Mucilaginibacter paludis DSM 18603: one gene and its partner. Each later gene encodes a partner of the first gene's protein in a complex. Links are inferred from orthologs where the notes say so. Each region holds a gene or a part of one and is shown on either strand. Other genes may lie near its edges.

Evidence for each region.
Region 2: the proteins of mnmG (region 1) and mnmE are in contact, whole or in part, in a solved structure (PDB 9HIP), measured with the Escherichia coli proteins. The link is inferred for Mucilaginibacter paludis DSM 18603 from one-to-one orthologs.

Annotation. Positions count from the first base shown.
Region 1 is NZ_CM001403.1:3,724,597-3,734,739, reverse strand. What follows is about bases 2,665-5,607. They hold mnmG (tRNA uridine-5-carboxymethylaminomethyl(34) synthesis enzyme MnmG), read left to right. Parts: upstream 2,665-3,176; coding sequence 3,177-5,039; downstream 5,040-5,607. Other genes in these bases: MUCPA_RS15875 (Ig-like domain-containing protein), read left to right, coding at 5,153-5,607; MUCPA_RS39685 (CBU_0592 family membrane protein), read left to right, coding at 2,881-3,132; MUCPA_RS15890 (ABC-F family ATP-binding cassette domain-containing protein), read left to right, coding at 2,665-2,884. Also shown: MUCPA_RS15900 (MlaE family ABC transporter permease), read right to left, coding at 1-51; MUCPA_RS15895 (NAD-dependent epimerase/dehydratase family protein), read left to right, coding at 351-1,007; more of MUCPA_RS15890, read left to right, coding at 1,004-2,664; more of MUCPA_RS15875, read left to right, coding at 5,608-6,787; MUCPA_RS15870 (gamma carbonic anhydrase family protein), read right to left, coding at 6,774-7,289; nadB (L-aspartate oxidase), read right to left, coding at 7,416-9,011; quinolinate synthase NadA, read left to right, coding at 9,419-10,143. UniProt on the Escherichia coli protein: NAD-binding protein involved in the addition of a carboxymethylaminomethyl (cmnm) group at the wobble position (U34) of certain tRNAs, forming tRNA-cmnm(5)s(2)U34.
Region 2 is NZ_CM001403.1:6,357,450-6,367,543, forward strand. The notes cover bases 4,009-6,902. They hold mnmE (tRNA uridine-5-carboxymethylaminomethyl(34) synthesis GTPase MnmE), read left to right. Parts: upstream 4,009-4,699; coding sequence 4,700-6,106; downstream 6,107-6,902. Other genes in these bases: MUCPA_RS26705 (hypothetical protein), read left to right, coding at 4,144-4,548; MUCPA_RS39610 (hypothetical protein), read left to right, coding at 6,559-6,654; MUCPA_RS26720 (reverse transcriptase domain-containing protein), read left to right, coding at 6,683-6,902. Outside these bases: MUCPA_RS26685 (cystathionine gamma-synthase), read left to right, coding at 1-353; MUCPA_RS26690 (SMI1/KNR4 family protein), read left to right, coding at 355-774; MUCPA_RS26695 (TIGR02757 family protein), read left to right, coding at 791-1,621; MUCPA_RS26700 (class II aldolase/adducin family protein), read right to left, coding at 2,385-3,689; more of MUCPA_RS26720, read left to right, coding at 6,903-6,961; MUCPA_RS26725 (TlpA disulfide reductase family protein), read right to left, coding at 7,063-8,157; MUCPA_RS26730 (RagB/SusD family nutrient uptake outer membrane protein), read right to left, coding at 8,301-9,698; MUCPA_RS26735 (SusC/RagA family TonB-linked outer membrane protein), read right to left, coding at 9,711-10,094. UniProt on the Escherichia coli protein: Exhibits a very high intrinsic GTPase hydrolysis rate. Involved in the addition of a carboxymethylaminomethyl (cmnm) group at the wobble position (U34) of certain tRNAs, forming tRNA-cmnm(5)s(2)U34.

The DNA of each region.
Region 1 (10,143 bases):
ACCCACTTCTTCCATCAACTTCTTCCATCCTGTTAATTCTTGTTCTGCCATGTGTTTAATCAATTTATTATCCTTACAACAAATTTAATGCGTATTGTTTGCGCAAACCTCCGATTTCCAATTATATAAGGGATCGTCTTTATTAGCAGGCGGCTATCCGGCCAGTCATCAAGAAGATAGATTAGCTATAATTCAGGTGAGCTTGCGGTTATAAACATCTTACATTTATAATTGTTTGGTAACCTGATAACTTAGTTTTATACGAAGTATGTCATTGGCATTACACGTCAACCATTTAAGTATCATCGGTCAATTTAAAAATCCGTACTTTTGCAAAAATTTTGTTAATAATGTTGAAAAAGGCAGTTATTGTTGGAGCAAGTGGACTAATTGGCGGGGAACTGCTGAATATTCTATTGCAAAATACTGACTACCAAGAAGTTATATCCATATCACGAAAAGAATTACCTATCAATCATACTAAATTGGTACAGTTAGTGATCAGCTTTGATGAACTTGATAAGTGGTCGGCATCCATCAACGGACATGTTTTATTTTGTTGCTTAGGCACAACAGCCAAAAAAACACCCGATTTAATCGAATACCGCAAAATAGATCATGATCACCCGGTTAAACTTGCTCAGTTGGCACACCTTAACGGCATTAAACAATATCATTTAGTTTCGGCTCTTGGAGCAAACGCCAACTCAGCTGGCTTTTACCTTAAAACAAAGGGAGAAACTGAACGCGATATTGAAAAAATACCATTTAAAACCGTTCAAATTTATCAACCTTCATTATTAACCGGCAATCGTCAGGAAAAAAGATTAATGGAACGCATTGCCATAGCAGCAATGAAAGTAATTGATCCGTTATTAATTGGCGGATTATCGAAATACAGAAGCATCCCTGCAATTACGGTTGCCAGGGCCATGTTTAAACAATCATTAAAAAACGAGGTGGGCATATTTATCCATCCTTCAGATAAAATAAAACAATTAGCGTGAGTACGTATATTTCAGCAGAAAATCTTGGCCATTCATTTAATGATACCTGGCTATTTCGTCAATTAACGTTTGGTATTAACCGCGGCCGAAGGGTTGCCCTGGTAGGTGTAAACGGTGCAGGTAAATCAACCCTGTTAAAATTATTAGCCGGAAAGTTTTTACCAGTAGAGGGCAAAGTAGTTAGAAGCAAAGAGCTCAAGCTGGGCTACCTGGAGCAGGATCCTCAATTTGTAAAGGGAGCTACCATCAGCGATTTTATATTTCAATCAGATAACATCCAACAACAATTAATCAGGCAATATGAAGAGTTGTTAGAGAATGATCCTGAAAACTACAAAGCTATAGAAAAGGTAACTGAGGAAATTAGCAACCTGGAGGCATGGGAGTATGAGCACAAAATTAAAACTATTTTGGGTCGGCTGGATATCCATCACCTGGAACAAAAAATAGAAACCCTTTCTGGCGGACAAAAGAAGAGGTTAGCATTAGCACAATTATTGATTGCAGATCCGGAGATATATGTTTTAGATGAGCCAACCAACCATTTAGATATCGACACGATAGAATGGTTAGAAAGTTTATTAACAGAAAGAAATAAAACCATTTTGCTGGTTACTCACGACCGGTACTTCTTAGATAATATCTGCAACGAGATCATCGAGATTGACCGTGGTAAGATTAACAACTATTCGGGCAGTTATTTATATTATCTCGAAAAAAAGGCCGACCGTGAGGCAGCCGAAACAGCACAGTTTGCAAAAAACTCTAACTTATTACGCAAAGAATTAGATTGGATGCGCAGGCAACCACAAGCCCGCGGTACCAAATCAAAAGCACGTATTGATGCCTTTTACGACCTGGAAGAAAAAACCAAAGATGGAGGGCCTAAAGAAAAGGTACAGTTAAGCCTAAAATCGGCAAGGCAGGGTAATAAGATTATGGAGATTGAACATTTAAGCAAAGGCTTTGATGGACGAATCCTTATTGATGATTTTAGCTATACTTTTAAGAAAGGCGACCGTATAGGCTTAGCGGGTAAAAACGGAACAGGCAAATCAACCTATCTTAACATTATTACCGGATCATTACAACCCGACAAGGGCAAGGTAGATAAAGGTGAAACAACAGTAATGGGTTATTTCCATCAGAGCGGTATTACATTTAAAGATAACGAACGCGTGATTGACGTAGTTAAAAACGTTGCCGAATTTATCACGATGGCTGATGGCAAAACGATAACTGCTTCAAATCTGCTTACCCAATTCCTCTTCCCTCCTGCCAAGCAGTACGGTTTTATATCGAACCTGAGCGGTGGCGAAAAGAAAAGGCTGCAATTAATGCATATCCTGATGATGAATCCGAACTTTTTGATTCTGGATGAGCCCACCAATGATTTGGATATAGATACCTTAAACGTATTAGAAGAATTTTTAATAGGTTATGCCGGTGTATTGGTATTAGTTACCCACGATAGGTATTTATTGGACAAGTTAACCGATCAGCTTTTTATATTAGAAGGCAATGGTAAAGTCCGGATATACAATGGCAACTACTCTTCCTATCGCATTGAACAGGAAGAAATAAAAGCTGATGCCAAAAAAGCCTCAAAAGCAATAGCAGCACAGCCCGCCGTAGCGCAAAGCCCTGCACCTAAGAAGAGCAAACTGGGTTTTAAAGAACAAAAAGAGCTTCAGGACCTTGAAAAAGATATAGCTCATTTAGAACAAGAAATCAAATCATTTACCGTTCAATTAAATTCAGGAATAACCAGTCACGAAGAACTGGCTTATCTGGCTGATAAGATACAAGATATGAATGATTCATTAAATGAAAAAACCTTTCGTTGGCTTGAATTAACAGAACTAAACGAAGCATGAAGTTATCAGATATTATAGCATCTGTAGGCGTAATTATATTACTAATAGCTTTCTTTCTTAATCTCAACCAAAAGATAAAGTCGGATAGCAAGTTATACATTTGGTGTAATATCATAGGTGCCGGAATGAACTGTTATGCCTCTTATATGATTAGCTTCTACCCTTTTTTTGTATTGGAAGCCATATGGACTGGTGTAGCTATATTCTCGTTATTTAAGAATGTTCCACGTGGAACATCGAATGATTAATTGTAAACTAATTTAAATGTTCCACGTGGAACATTCCATAAACAATGTTTAAAAAGTATAATGTAATTGTAGTGGGTGCCGGACATGCCGGGTGCGAGGCAGCAGCAGCAGCAGCTAACCTTGGCTCATCGGTATTGCTCATTACCATGAATATGGGTACCATTGCACAGATGAGCTGCAACCCGGCTATGGGTGGCGTAGCCAAGGGACAAATAGTGCGCGAAATAGATGCGTTGGGCGGATACTCGGGTATTATATCGGATAAAACAAGCATCCAATTCAGGATGCTCAACTTATCAAAGGGACCGGCGATGTGGAGCCCAAGAACTCAAAACGATAGAATGCGCTTTGCAGAAGAATGGAGGTTAGCCTTAGAAAGAACACCCAATGTAGACTTTTGGCAAGATACAGTTACTTCGTTATTGATAAAGGGCAATACAGTTTCGGGTGTTAAAACATCCTTAGGGGTTGAGATAGAATCGGACGCGGTGGTGTTAACTAACGGTACATTTTTAAATGGAGTGATCCATATTGGCGAAAAGAAATTTGGCGGAGGCCGCACCGGCGAGAAAGCTGCCACCGGTTTAACAGAACAATTGGTTACTTTAGGCTTTGAAGCGGGACGTATGAAAACCGGAACTCCACCACGCGTTGACGGAAGATCGTTAAACTATACGTTGATGGAAGAGCAGTGGGGCGATGAAAAACGCGGTCGTTTCTCGTATACCGATGTGAAGCTGATGGAAGAGCAGCGTTGTTGCTGGATTACTTATACCAACAACAAAGTACACGAAACTCTGAAGGAAGGGTTTGAAAAATCGCCGATGTTTACCGGCAGAATCAAAGGTTTAGGCCCAAGATACTGCCCATCTATTGAGGATAAAATCAACCGTTTTGCAGAGCGCGACAGGCATCAGATTTTTGTTGAACCAGAAGGTGCGCATACTGTTGAGATATACGTTAATGGTTTTTCAACCTCTTTACCCGAAGATGTACAATACAAAGCTTTAATACAAATTCCAGGATTTGAAAATGTACGCATGTTTAGACCCGGTTATGCCATCGAGTACGACTACTTCCCTCCTATCCAGCTCGGCTTAACTTTAGAAACGAAACTCATTTCAAACTTGTTTTTCGCAGGTCAGATTAACGGTACAACAGGTTACGAAGAAGCAGCATCACAGGGATTAATTGCTGGTATCAACGCTCACCAAAAAGTACACGATAAACATGAACTGATTATGAAAAGATCAGAATCATACATTGGTGTATTGATAGATGATTTGGTAACTAAAGGTACCGAGGAACCTTACCGTATGTTTACATCAAGGGCAGAGCATCGCTTACTATTAAGACAGGACAACGCCGATATACGTTTAAGCCCTATTGGTTTTAACTTAGGTTTAATCAGTCAGGAAAGATTAGATAAGGTAAATCAAAAAATCACCAACTCTGATGTAATCGTCAACTTTGTTAAAAATAAATCCATCGATGCCTCGGATGTAAATTCGTTATTGGAAGAATTAGGTACCAGTCCGCTAAATCAAAATGTAAAAATGGTAAGTTTGATAGGCAGGCCGCAAGTAGGATTTAACGATTTAAGAAAAGTTGACCAATCGTTAAACGACCTATTGGCAAATTACGACAACGAAACTGTTGAGCAGGCAGAAATCAAAATAAAATATGAAAGTTATTTTGAGAAAGAAATGGACATTGTAAACCGGATGAAAAAAATGGAGGATAAAGAAATTAACCCCGAATTCAATTATCATCAGTTGGTATCCTTGTCAAAAGAAGCCCGCGAAAAACTGATGCGTATTAAACCACGCACGTTAGGTCAGGCTTCGCGCATTTCGGGAGTGTCGCCATCGGATATTTCGGTTTTAATGGTTCATGTGAGCAGATAAAGATGTAAATTGTTTATTTTCAATACTTTATAAAAAATTACATTAAAGCCAATATTTTTAAATTTTAATAGTACGGTTCATTAAAATACAAAAGTGTCTTATAACGCCTAAAAATGACCTTAAATAAAAAATCGCCTTTTTCAGCTCAAAATTTACTGCTATTGATACCTGTTTTGATCATTTTTGGCTGTGCAAGTATACAAAGACCAATGGGTGGCCCCCGCGATAAAACTCCGCCAAAAGTTTTAAAGTCGACACCTGTAAATCCGACACGTAATTTTGTTGCAAAAACTATCCAGATAGATTTTGACGAATATTTTAAACTTAATAATGTTTACCAGGAAATTACTGTTAGCCCGGATATGGTAAAGGCACCTGAGTACAACATCAAACAAAAAAGTTTAGTAATTAAATTAAAAGATACTTTATCAAAAAACACAACTTATGTTATCAATTTCGGTAAGGCTATTGTTGATGTAACGGAAGGAAACATTCTTAAAAATTTTACTTATGTTTTTTCAACCGGCCAACACATTGATTCGCTCAACGTTTCTGGGATGGTGAGTAATAACCAGCAAGGGAAAGAAAAGGATGTAACTGTTATGCTTATTCCGCTCAAACAGGATTCAATTTATTTCGGAAAAAAGAAGCCGGCAATTTATACCACTACAGACACAGCAGGTAATTTTAAATTAAGCAATTTGCACGACGGGGATTATAAAATTTATGCGCTGAAAGAAACCGGCCCGAATAAAATTTATGATAATGAAGAGGAACTCATTGGTTTCACCAAAAATATCATCCACTTAAAAAAAGATACAGCCAATATTCAACTGGTTCTATTTAAACAGATACCTGCCAAATTACGGCCGTTGGATAGAAAAATTGATCAGGACGGCAAATTATTATTCACCTTTAATAAAGGGATAGATAATCCTGGCGTTAAAATTTTAACACCGGCATTGGACGCTGAAAAAATAGTAGAATTTAGTAAAAAAGCCGATACTGCCACTATCTATTTAAAAACCCTGACTTTCGATTCTGTTAAGGTATCCTTTTTATCAGGGGATAAACCTTTAGACACTATTACCTTACGCAGGGGGCAAAGGGAAACCTATAAACGTAAGGTAACCCTGGATTATAATCTGAGTTCCGAAAAATTAAGACCCGGCACAGAGTTATTAATCAAAGCCAGCTATCCGATAGAAAATATAGACCCTACAAGGATTACATTAACAGAAGACTCGGTGGAAGTAAATGACTTTAATTTTCAACGTGACGTAAACGACGCCAAAAAATTTACCGTTAAATACAAATGGCGGCCTGGTAAGCAGTATAATTTGGCATTTAATGAGGGCACATTTACTACCATATATGGTGATAAAAATACCCGCCTGGTGAAACACTTTGAGCTTGAAAAACCTGAGAGTTTCGGTATGTTCACCCTTAGAATGACTGTACCGGATACCGGGCAATACGTGGTTCAATTGTTAAATTCAAACGATATAGAGCTCCGTAGTGATATCATTACCAAAAACACATCGCTGGTATACAAAAATTTTTATACAGGTAAATACCACCTTAAAGTAATTTACGATGCCAACCACAACGGAAAATGGGATACCGGTAGCATTAAAAAGTTGACGCAACCAGAAAATATCTGGATTTATAAAAAAGATATCACTTTAAGACCAAACTGGGAAGACACTATAGATATTGAAATACCAAAAGAAATCAGGCATCCTTAAACCAACTGGAGTACATAATGTAATTATTGGGTAAACGTTTAAGCATTTCGCGCTGTTCGTCGGTTATCGGTTTGATTTTCTTTGCAGGAGTTCCTGCGTATAAATAACCCGATTCGCATACGGTATTCTCCAGCACAACAGACCCTGCCCCTATAATAACAAATTCCTGAACATCGGCATGATCCATTACAATAGCACCCATGCCCACCAACACATTATTGTGCAGCCTACAGCCATGAACCAAAGCGTTATGGCCTATTGATACATTGTGGCCAATGGTTGTAGCAGCGCGCAGATAAGTAGCATGTATTACAGCGCCATCTTGTATATTGGTATTATGACCAATAGTAATGGTATTAACATCGCCACGTATCACAGCATTAAACCAAACGGAACAATTATCGCCCATAATCACATCGCCAACTATGGTTGCATTTTCGGCAATGAAACAATCATTTCCCCATGTTGGATTTTTATCGTTTACCGGTAATATAAGTGGCATTATTTTATTTAATTTTTATAATTTAGTGCATTAATTAAGCGGGAATAGCTCAGCTGGTAGAGCATCAGTTTCCCAAACTGAAGGCCGTGGGTTCGAATCCCGTTTCCCGCTCTTTAATTACATTATTTACCTCAATACAGTATCCTCTACTATTCCCTGATGTTCCGGATAATCGGTAGTAAAATGTAGTCCCCTACTCTCTTTACGCAGCATGGCCGACTTTACAACAATGTATGATACCTGGATCAGGTTACGCAATTCACACAGCTTAACAGATAATTTGGTTTTCTTATAAAAATCTTCTGTTTCTTCGTACAATAAACCTAATCGCCGCATGGCCCTTTCAAGCCGGAAATCTGAACGTACAATGCCCACATAATCATTCATCAACTTTTGCATTTCGCGTATGTTGTGGGTAACCAGGATATCCTCATTTAAAAGTTGAACGCCTTTCTCATCCCAATCGGGTATGTTATCGGGTATAACGTTGCTTTCAAATTGTTTAACGGCATCTTCATAAATACGATGGGCAAATACCAAAGCCTCTAATAACGAATTAGAAGCCAGCCTATTAGCCCCATGTAAGCCAGTTGAAGAACACTCGCCGCAGGCATACAATCTTCTGATAGAGGATCTGCCGTCATGATCAACCATTACCCCACCACACATATAATGGCAAGCCGGCGAAACCGGGATCATATCCCTGGTCATGTCGATACCAATATCCAAACATTTAGCATAAATATTAGGAAAATGAGCCAGTATATCGGCCTTATTGCGATGACGAATATCCAGGTAAACAAAATCCTCACCTGATTTTTTAATTTCATTATCAATGGCCCGGGCTACAATATCCCTTGGTGCCAATGATTTACGCGGATCATACTCCTGCATAAATTCTTCGCCGTTGCGCCTCTTCAACACACCGCCAAAACCGCGTACCGCTTCCGAAATTAAAAAAGAGGGATATTCGCCCGGGTTATACAAAGCCGTAGGATGAAATTGAATAAATTCCATATTTCTAACTTTTCCCTTAGCCCTGTAAACCATCGCTACACCATCGCCTGTAGCTATTGTAGGGTTGGTAGTTATCGAATAAATATGGCCAGCCCCACCAGAAGCCATTACTGTTACCTTAGAGAGGATTTTTTCAACAGAGTTGGTTTCAGTATTAAAGGCATAGATACCATAAGTGGTAATATCCGACGATGACTTATCTACAAATTCACCCAAATGGTGTTGAGTAATTAAATCAACAGCAAAATAATGTGTCAATATCTCAATATTAGGATTTTGATGGATCTGCTCAAGTAAAGCCCTTTCAATTTCAAAACCTGTGATATCCTTATAATGTAACACCCTGAATTCGGAGTGGCCCCCCTCCTTAGCCAGGTCAAAAAGACCTTTATTGGTCTTATCAAAATTGGTTCCGTAGTCAATAATCTCTTGTATCCGTTCAGGTCCCTCCTTCACTACAATTTCCACAACCTCTTTATCACATAAGCCGTCGCCTGCTATCAGGGTATCTTCAATGTGTTTTTCAAAAGAATCCTCTTTTTTATCCACAACCACCGCAACACCTCCCTGGGCATACTTAGTGTTAGATTCATCCTCGTTACTCTTTGTAACTATCAGTACCTTACCATGCTTTGCAGCCTTAAGGGCAAAACTCAGCCCGGCTATACCCGACCCGATCACTAAGAAATCAACACTCCTGGTCATATAAAATCAATAAAACGTTTAAAAATAAGCAATATGTTAATAACCCTTATAAAGATGTTAATTTTGTGTCTGTAAAAAAGTAAAAAAAAGTAAAATAGTGGATAAGTGTTGAAAACCATCAAAAATTATAAAACTTGTATCTAAATTTTAAGCCACTTAACCCGAGTAATTAACATTTTTACACACAAGAATTAATTAACATAAAAGTTTGTGATTATTTATTTGCAAAATAAAACGATCAGTTAATCAGTCAGATAAAGTCAATTTTATATTAATAAAATGTTAATAAATAATTACAATCTATTTTAAAAAAGAAAAATGACATTACTTTTTAACAAAACTAACACACTAATAAACTATAATATATTTTACTTAAAAAGTAATTGTTATTTATTGTAACGTTGATAATGGATACATTTGAAGAAATGAAAACGATGGGTTTTGTAGACGAAGAAATTGATCCGGCACTCGATCTGTTCGACGAAATAGAAAAGTTAAAAAAACAAAAAAATGCAGTGTTGCTGGCTCATTACTACCAGGAACCTGATATTCAGGATGTTGCAGACTATATTGGAGATAGTTTAGGGCTATCACAACAAGCAGCTAAAACTGACGCAGATATTATTGTTTTTGCCGGTGTGCATTTTATGGCCGAAACAGCCAAGATTTTATCGCCCAATAAAAAAGTTTTGCTGCCCGATTTAAAGGCAGGCTGCTCATTGGCTGATAGTTGTCCGCCGCATTTATTTAAAAAGTTTAAGGAGCAATATCCAGATCACCTGGTAATCACTTATGTAAACTGTACGGCCGAATTAAAAGCTTTAAGTGATATTGTTTGTACATCAAGTAACGCTGTACAAATTGTGGAAAGCTTGCCGAAAGATCAGAAGATCATCTTCGGCCCGGATAAAAACTTAGGCAGGTACGTGGCTAAAAAAACCGGTCGTGATCTGGTTTTATGGAACGGAGCCTGTATGGTGCATGAGATTTTTTCGAGGGAGAAGATCACCAAGCTCAAATCGCGCTACCCGGAAGCTAAATTATTGGCTCACCCCGAGTGTGAGGATGTGATTTTAGAAATGGCCGATTATATAGGCTCAACCACAGGCTTGTTAAAATACAGCACCAATAG
Region 2 (10,094 bases), 2.6 Mb from region 1 along the record:
TTAAATCGCACCCCAAAGTGGATAAAATTTACTGGCCCGGTTTTGAAGATCACCCCAATCATGATATCGCCAAAAAACAAATGCGCGATTTTGGCGGGATGATCTCTTTCACCATTAAAGGAGCCACGCTGGAAGATACCTATAAACTGGCCGGATCGTTCAAGGTATTCACACTGGCCGAATCATTGGGCGGTGTAGAATCGCTGATCAACCACCCTGTAAGCATGACGCACGGCTCAATCCCAAAGGAATTGCGCGAAAAAGCGGGTGTGGTAGATAGCTTGTTGCGCTTAAGTGTAGGTGTGGAGGATGTTGAAGACCTTTTGGATGATTTGAAACAAGCATTGGGATAGGGTGGAAGCCTGGATTCAGAATGCGGTTGTACAATGGAAAGAGGAACACCTTGATTTGAATCCAGGTGCCTCTATAATTGATATTGAAAAAGCAGAGAATCATATTAAGTATAAATTCCCCGATGATTTTAAACAGTTATATTTAACTATAAATGGATTTGTTGACTATGAGTGGCGTAGCAACCTTTTTTCTATATGGTCTTTAGATAGGATCGTTAAAGAGTTTGATGGTTTAAATGGCGATGGATTTATAAGTTTTTGCGATTATAGCATTTGTGTATTCTGTCTGGGTTTTAAAAAAGACAAGTCAGGAGTTTATAGAAGCTATTTATCATTTCAGAATGGGGAAAACGATTTTGTGACAACCACGTTTAAGGAAGCCATAGGCCTGATCAATTCTGATTCAGAACTGCTTTATTAACTGTAAGGCCATAATTATGATTGAAGGTATTAAAGTTTTTCTTGACAGTAAAGTTGCCCAATATAACCGCCCGGAGTTTATCGCTAACGATCCGGTGTCCATCCCGCATTTGTTTACCAAAAAGCAGGATATCGAAATCATGGGTTTTTGGGCGGCTACACTGGCTTGGGGGCAGCGGGTAACCATCATCAATAAATGTAAAGAACTCATCAGCCTGATGGACGGCGCTCCTTATGATTTCATCATGAACCACCGGGAGCCCGACCTTAAAAAGCTCCTTCATTTTAAGCATCGCACCTTTAATGATATCGATACATTATATTTTATTAGTTTCTTCCGGTATCATTATGAGCGGTCTGCTTCATTGGAAACGGCATTTATGCCCCCCAGCCCCCTGAAGGGAGAGCAAATAAGGAAGGGGACGAAGGACGTATTGCCTGGTATACTTACTCCCCCTTTAGGGGGCCGGGGGGCCTCTTCGCTCAATCATTTTCGCCGTTACTTTTTTTCGCTTCCAGATTATCCGCATCGTACAAAAAAACACGTTTCCTCGCCCGAGCAAAAGTCAACCTGCAAGCGCTTGAACATGTTTTTGCGTTGGATGGTTCGTAAAGACGATTGCGGCGTTGATTTCGGCATCTGGAACCACATCAAACCTGCCGACCTGATTATGCCCTGCGATTTACATGTGGATAGGGTAGCCCGAAAACTCCAATTAATTACCCGCAAGCAAACCGACTGGCAAACCGCTGTTGAATTGACTCAGAAACTTCGTGAATTTGACCCTGTTGACCCGGTAAAGTACGATTTCGCGCTGTTTGGCTTGGGCATAGAAGAAAAGTTTTAGATACCGCGTTGCCGGAAAATAACAAAAATCGAATAATTGGGCTCTACGACGTTTTGTATGGGTACTAAAAATTCGCTTTGTAAGCGATATGCTAAACCAAGATTTTGCTAATGATATTTTTCGTGAAATTTCACTACTGTTAAGATTTTATTAAAAAGATCCTATTGATTGTCATTGTTTTATGTCTTTATGAGTAACAGGTTCGGCCAGCCGAAAAAAATAACAACGACGTTTTGAACCACCGTGATCTTTCCGGAGTACGGGCAAAGTGCGCAAAAGCCCGACTGTACGCCGGGCCGGGAGCTGGCCTTGCGGGTGGAAGGATCGGGCAGTCTTGACGTTATTCACCTTTTGTTTGTTTTTTTAAGGTGTTCATGAGCTCCCTCCGGTCGGTTTTTGGTTCTTTTTGTGTCAAGACAAAAAGAACGGAGCCCTTCACGCGGCGATTGAGCGTGCCGATGCTATAAATTAAGAATACTGATTATTAATGCAATAATAGACGCCTTGATAATTGCCAATTTACCAAGACGACATTATAACCTGTAGTTTGCTGGTTTGTTTTTAATCAGAAAAGCAACAAAGCAAATGGGCTTTTATTACAAATTACGGCTCGGAATTCCAGCGGACAAACCAAAACTATTTTTACCCGCACTATTCGTCATGGTGCCATTTTTTATTTACCCATACAAAACGTTATAGAGCCAAAAAAAGAGGCTGAACCGTGCCCGATCCAACCTCAATCCAACATAAACCAATATATTAATTACTCCTTCACAAATGCGTGGCGTAGCTCTTCCACCTGTTCGTTATTGATTGGAACCAGGGTACCTATAGAAGCGCACAGCACTAATGATTTTGCGCTAAACTCTGCAACTTCGAGGTAATCAAATGTTTGTAGCAGCTTATCACCGGCAACCAACACACACGAGTTTTTAATAATAACTGCGGGATTATGTTTATGAATGATGCCAGCGATCTTATCCTGGTCTTTAAAGTGCAAACCAAAGTCGAGTGTGCTAACATCTTGTAAAAAAATCCAGCTTTCGGGTATGGTACGTACATTAAAAGTTTCGCCGGTAACTGCATAAGCCATCAGATAAGGCGATTGGGTAAGGATGATGGAATTGATTTCGGGGTGTTTGTTATAAATCTGCTGGTGCAGGTAAGTAGTACGGCTGGGGAATTTACCCGGCTCGCGTTGGTTATCTTTAATCTGTACGATATCATCAACGGTTAAATCCCAGCGCGGTACATCAGTAGGGGTAATTAAAAAATCATTGCCTCTCCAGCGGGTAGATACTGTACCGTACGAACTGATCATTAAACCTTGTGTACAAGCACGCTGAACAATGTCGCAAATTTCCAATCGTTTCTCCCTTTCGTCGGATGGATGGCTAACTGTTTTCATTTCTGGCAGCGGCGCAGGTATTTGTGCTTCAAAAGCGTTAATTTGTTTATCGGTTAGGTATTGCGGTGTACCTATGGTTTTGCCGTAAAGCAGGGTGCGCGCACAAAATTCCAGTGTTTCAAAACGTTCAAAAGTATCAGCCAGGTTACAGCCGCCAACCACTGTGCCATGGTTTTCCATAATTACGGCTTTATAGCCTTTGGTAAACTCCTGCGCTATTTTAGCGCCCAAAGCCTCGCTGCCCGGCAACTCATATTCGGCATAGCCTACAGGTCCGCAAACCCGGCTGGCCTGGGTAATAATTTTGGTGTTAGGCGTGGCCCTTACAATGCTGAACGATACCAATGCAGGGGGATGGGCGTGTATGATGGCGCGTATATCCGGGCGGATCTCGTAAATGGCTTTATGGAACGGGAATTCGGATGATGGTTTGTGGCATCCTATAATGGTACCGTCTTTTTTAATGCAAACGATATCTGATGGTTGCAGCTTTCCCTTATCAACTGCCGAAGGGGAGATCCAGATATCTCCATTATCATCCATTATGGAAATATTACCACCAGAAGTAGTGGTTAAACCCCTGCGGTAAATGCGCCCCATTACCAAGGCTATCTGGTTGCGTGGATGCATCAGTTGAGGTAGTAAAATATCGTTTTTCATTATCATCAAATCAAATTTGAAACAAGCACCATGCTTGCTTTTAATAAAGCAAATAATGCAACTATTCATAAGCCTGCAAATGACAACTGTCATATTTTTAAATAATACAAGTAATATTCTTTTTTTGGGGGAGAGGCATTAGCAGGATAGCCAGGCGCAATGGGATATTGGCCAGGGTAACGGTGGACAGCTGGACCTTTTTAAAAACGAGTGACTGCTTTTTTACTCAGTTAAACTACACTGTATCATGCATATTTGGCAATTGCTTATACCTCCAAAATGCGTTTAATGAATTTTGAATACTTTATTATAGCTTTTTAATAAAACCTACTAAGTTTATCAACAACCGGGCGCTTTGGCATACGTCTTGCAAAGTATAAGTAGCGTAAGTAAAAGTAGTTATTGTGTTAGTAATGTGTGTTTTACAGATGTGCTGAAATTTAATAGTAAAAATATGGATCATTTTAGAGAGATAAAAAATAACCTGAGCTGGCATGGCGAAGGGAAGTTTGAGGTTGAGCTTGTTAACGGGGTAATTACCAAACTGAATTTTAGTGAGCCCGACAAAGGTCCGGCCGATGTGGGTAAATGCCTTACCTCTACCAATTACAAGTTTCTACAGTCTGTCTATTCATCACTGGGCGATCTGTTTGCCTTTATAGAGGAAGAAAACAAAAGATTGGGTTACAGTTTTGCCCAAACGGGTGATATGCCCAAAGCGCGGGCCGCCGCACCAACAGAATATGCGTACCCACTTACTGGCGAAGCCAAACTAAGGCCGCTGATCAATTACGATCACCAGTCTGAATTAACTGATTCTCCGGTAAATGTCGATAAATTAATGATGGATATGGGGTAAACTCTACTACGTATTGTAATTGCAGCTACACCTCAAACCTTGCGGGACTATCGAACAAAGCTTCGTACATGAGTGTAATTCTACAGACTGCTGACCGAAGGCCCCGCGCTTACTATAGGAACATCCCTTCAAAATTGCGAGATTTGTGCCAATGTCACAAATTCCAGATCTTAATAAACCTGCCTCAACAAAAGAAGAAACCATTGTAGCCCTTGCTACTCCAAACGGAACGGGGGCAATCGGCATTATTCGCCTGTCGGGGCCCGACGCTATCGCGATAGCCAACAGTGTTTTTAAAGGTAAGGATTTAACCCAACAGGCATCACACACCATACACTTTGGTAACATAGTGGATGGCGAAGTGGTGTTGGACGAAGTGCTGGCGTCTGTTTTTATCGCCCCAAAATCGTACACCCGCGAAAACGTGGTCGAGATCTCGTGCCACGGTTCGGCATATATCATCGAGTCTATTATCAAGTTGTTTATAAGGCAAGGCGCGCGCGGTGCTAAACCCGGCGAATTTACACTGAGGGCTTTTATAAACGGACAGCTTGACCTGAGCCAGGCCGAAGCCGTAGCCGACCTGATCGCTTCCAACTCCAAAGCATCGCAGCAGGTGGCTATGCAGCAATTACGTGGCGGTTACAGCAATCAGTTGAAGCAGCTGCGTGATCAATTGGTTACCTTCGCATCGCTGATAGAACTCGAACTCGATTTTTCGGAAGAAGATGTTGAGTTTGCCAATCGCGGTCAGTTAAAACAACTGGTAGTTGATATCAGTAAAATGATAAACCAGCTTATCCAGTCGTTCGAGCTGGGTAATGCCATTAAACACGGCGTAAACACGGTTATAGCGGGCAGGCCAAATGCCGGTAAATCAACCCTGCTCAATGCCTTGCTTAATGAAGACCGAGCCATTGTAAGCCATATTGCCGGTACCACGCGCGATACCATAGAAGAAATACTCAACATTAATGGCATTAATTTCCGGCTGGTTGATACGGCAGGCCTGCGCGAAGCCACCGATACCATTGAAGCCATAGGCGTACAAAAAACACTTGAAAAGATAAGCCAGTCGGCCCTGTTGCTGTACGTTTTTGATGCCGAAGCCATGACCGGCGCCGATGTAGCGCTGGATTTGGAAAACCTGCTTCATCCCGGTGTCCCGGTAGTAGCCGTAGCCAACAAAATAGATCTGCTAAGCGATGGCAAACTTGCTGCCGGTTTTAATTTACCTGCCGAAGTGGAACTCATTACGGTATCGGCCCGCGAAAAACAACACATCGACCAACTGAAGCAAGTGATCTATAACAGTGCCGTACAAGGTAAACTGACCGGCAACGAAACCCTGGTAACCAACATACGCCACCTGGAGGCCCTGCAAAAAACCGAACAAGCTTTGGTAAGAGTGCTCAACGGAATAGATAACCCCATCACCTCCGATTTTTTGGCGATGGATATTAAGCAGGCCCTGCATTACCTGGGTGAGATTACCGGCAGCGTGACGACGGACGATTTGTTGGATAATATATTTTCGAAGTTCTGTATCGGTAAATAATTAGCCAAATTTTCACAAACTTTTTTCACTTAAAATGCTAAAAATCAACAAATTAAGCAAATTTATATTTGCTAATATATTTGGTTTTTTTGTGCCATTTTGCCTATTTTTGTACCTGAATTGTACCTCAAAGAGGGGTTTGTACCTTATGCTAAAAAGTGGGGCGAAATTATTGCGCTTATTTACACTTAAATGCACTTAGGTAAACTTATATCGAATATAATGGAGAGATTATGAGTTCCAATATCAAGGATAAACGGGATTTGCCAGCATTGCGTGTGCGAGTTTGAATAATAAGGGCGGCAGCAGCGGCCTGGTGCATTTTCTGGACAACGAGAACCGTACTGACCTCAATAAACAACCGGAATACTGGTTTACCACGAACGTACTAATATATTCTTTCCGATGAAGTAAGACCCGCCATTGACAATAACGTCGCCAAACTAAGTAAGGTGGACGCCAAGTTTTTCCTGGTCAATATCAGCCAAAGCCAGAAAGATATTACCTACCTCAAAGAGTGTTATTGCGAAAACGGTGCCAAAGAATAGCGGAAACAAAAGGCAGATAAGCACTCTTATGATTTCAGAAGAGAACGCTGCAAAATGGATGCTATTACACAATGCCACACTCCTTGGCAAGGGCATTCGCTCTCCAAAATGGGTTATGGAAGGAGATATTAAAGGTTGTTTTGATCACATCAGCCACGAATGGCTATTGGAGAATATCCCAATGGATAAAACCATGCTGAAAAAGTGGCTGCAATGTGGGTTCATCTTCAAAAATGAACTATTTCCGACAGAGGAAGGAACGCCGCAGGGAGGTATAATACTCGAATTTAAACATTCATTTAAGTAAGTTAAAGTGAAGCGTCTTACCGAAATCGGTAAGGCGCTTTTGATATCGATACTTTGCCTATGTGAGTATTTACTCAACAACAGAAAACAAATGATTGGCAGTTATTTAGAAAATATTTCTTCTAATTTTTTGTCCAGGTCATCTCCCCTTAGGTTTGTGGCTATTATTTTACCACGAGGGTCAATCAGGAAATTTTGAGGGATAGCTTTTACGCCATATAATTTAGCTACATCATTATTCCAAAATTGCAGGTCTGATAGCTGTGTCCATTCTAATCCATCCTTTTTTATGGCCGCCAGCCAGGCATCCTTTGCACCCGCGCGATCTAATGAAATGCCTAACATCGTGAAACCCTTATCCTTGAAGTGCTGATATGCTTTTACATAATTAGGATTTTCCGCACGGCATGGAGCGCACCAACTGGCCCAAAAGTCAACCAATACATATTTTCCTCTAAAATCAGTTAAACTAACAGGTTTGCCGGCTGTATCATTTTGAGTAAATACGGGTGCCATGGCACCTATGGCTGTTATGTGTGAAGATTCAATCATATTAGCAATTTTCTTCCCTGCCAATGTATTTTGCATAGCAGGCGATAACCCTTTAAATAATGGTTCCACTTTATTTAAATCCACTATGCCACCAATTACGGCGTTCATTAGGTATACACTTACATAGGAGTTAGGGTTAGCTTTGATGAATTTTTCATCGGCGGCTTCAACGCTTATAGTTACTCTTTCATATTTAGATTTCAAATCATTCATGAATGTAGTATCCCTTCTTTTTTCAGGTGATGCATTGCTGAAAGTTAACACTATATCATTCTGTATTTTCCATTCGGTCGCCACAAGCTTTTTATAATCGGAATATTCATCCGTAACTTTTGATCCGGTTACAGTTGCGTATTTGACAGAATCTTTTGCGATAACACTGATGTTTCCTCTTTCAATAAAAAAGTTAAAATTATCTGTATTGGCCGGGTTTAATTTATGGTGCCCAACGCCATGAGGATCTATAACCAATGACGCCATTGTAGGCTCCGCGACTGTCCCTTGAAATTTCACAATCCCGTTGTTAATTATTGCTGAATCGACTATGAGTTTGCCATCCAAAGGATAAGAAAAATAAGCCCTGGCAGGTGTATTATATTTAGTAACATTTATATTTAAGGAAAAACCGTTGTTTTGAGCCAACACCGTTACCGGGATAAACGCTAAAGCCCATAATATTATTCTTTTCATTTGTAGGTTGTTTTATTTTAAGGAAATTATAGAGGAGAATATTAAAAGATCAAGGAAGGATATCACAAACATCCTTCCTTGATTCCTAACCATGATTATTAATTATAACCCGGGTTTTGTGTAAGCAGGCTATTTAATTGACGTTGTCCTTGAGGTATTGGATATAGGGCTGCATTAGGCTGCCAGCCACTTTTTTCGGCAGTAAGTACAGTTCCCGCGTTTCCGGTTCTTTTTAAATCAAACCATCGGCTTCCCCATTCAAAACACATTTCGGTTTGCCTTTCATGCATAACGGCGGCCATTACAGCAGTTTGCGATGTTGCGCCAGTTGTGCTGTTCGGTAATCCGGCCCTTTTTCGTATCCTATTAATATCCGCTAAAGCCACACTCAAATTACCGAGGTGTGCAGCTGCTTCGGCATGGATCAGGTATACTTCGGCTAACCTGAATACCATATAACCCTCTACTGTTGTGCTGCTTGCCAGTACATTTTTATATTTGAAAGGATAATATAAGTTTTGTTTGTTGATTACTGTTGTTCCTACCCAGTCCTGAAGCCGTTGATCTCCCGGGTCGAAAGCATTTAACATCAATGGGGTTACCAAATAAGTTGGTGTAACGCCGCTACCCGGCACAAAAAGGTGCCCTTCCGTTGTAGCAAAGAAGGATTGCACAGCCGGAATTTGCCAAATTGCCTCGGTACTGCCGTCTAAAAATACGTTATTTAAATTATTCGTTAACACGTAGATACCGGAGTTAATTACGGAATCGGCTTCATTATAGGCCGCCTGCCAGTTACCCTGGTATAGATTAACCTTGGCTAAAAGCGTTTGAGCGGTATATAAGTTAGGACGTGCCCTGCCTGCCGAAGGGTAACTTGCCGGTAAATTCTTAGTGGCATAGTTTAGGTCGGCGATGACCTGGCTATAGATTGCGGAAGCGGCAGCCCTGGGTAAATATGCTGTTGTATTATAATCAGTTGAGGTAACCAAAGGCACACCACCAAATAAATTGACCATGTTGAAATAATAAAGTGCCCGAACAACCTTCATTTCCGCGGAAATTTGTTTAATGAATGAAGCAGATAAATTCTTATTGCCGCTTATCCCGTTCAGTACATCATTGGCCTGGTATAATCCTTTATAAGGTGATGCCCATAACGAGGCGACCTCAACGTTTACCGGGGCCAAGGTATAACTGTAAAATTGCTGCTGATCTGTGTTACCGGTATAAGACAGCTCGTCGGAAGATAGTCCTGTAGTTAACGTGAGGTTTGCATCACTATAACCAAAACCTGGTCCCTGACTGTTATAAGTATAAACTCCCGCTACGGCAGACATGGTGGTGGCGCTGTCTGCAAACTGCTCGGCCTGCGTAATTGCAGAAGGCGGATTTGCTGGTATTTCAATTAACTTTTTGCAGGAAACCAAAGTGAGGGCTGCAATTAACAAACTACCTGCCAGTTTTATATTTGTATTAAAAGATAATATTTTCATGATGATGATTACTTAAAAATGGAGGTTTAAACCAAAGGCGATAATGCGCTGTATAGGGACTAAGGTATAATTACCGGGTTCTTCAGGATCACCTACCTTATAGTTAGTGAGCGTGAGCAAGTTCTGTGCATTTAAATAAACACTGGCACCACGAATATGAACTTTCGTCAATAAAGCATCGGGCAAAGCATAAGATAACGCTACTGTTTTCATCCGCAGATAAGTATCAGTGCTATACACTCCGCTGGATTGATCGAAATCCAAGCCAGATGTGAATGCCGGTGAGAAGAAGCTGCTCGCCAATCGCTGAAGCGGCACGTTATCGCCAGGGTTTTTCCAGTAGTTATTCAGCACTGCTGTAGGTTTATTCGCCGTCAACGCTAAAGAATTGAAAGT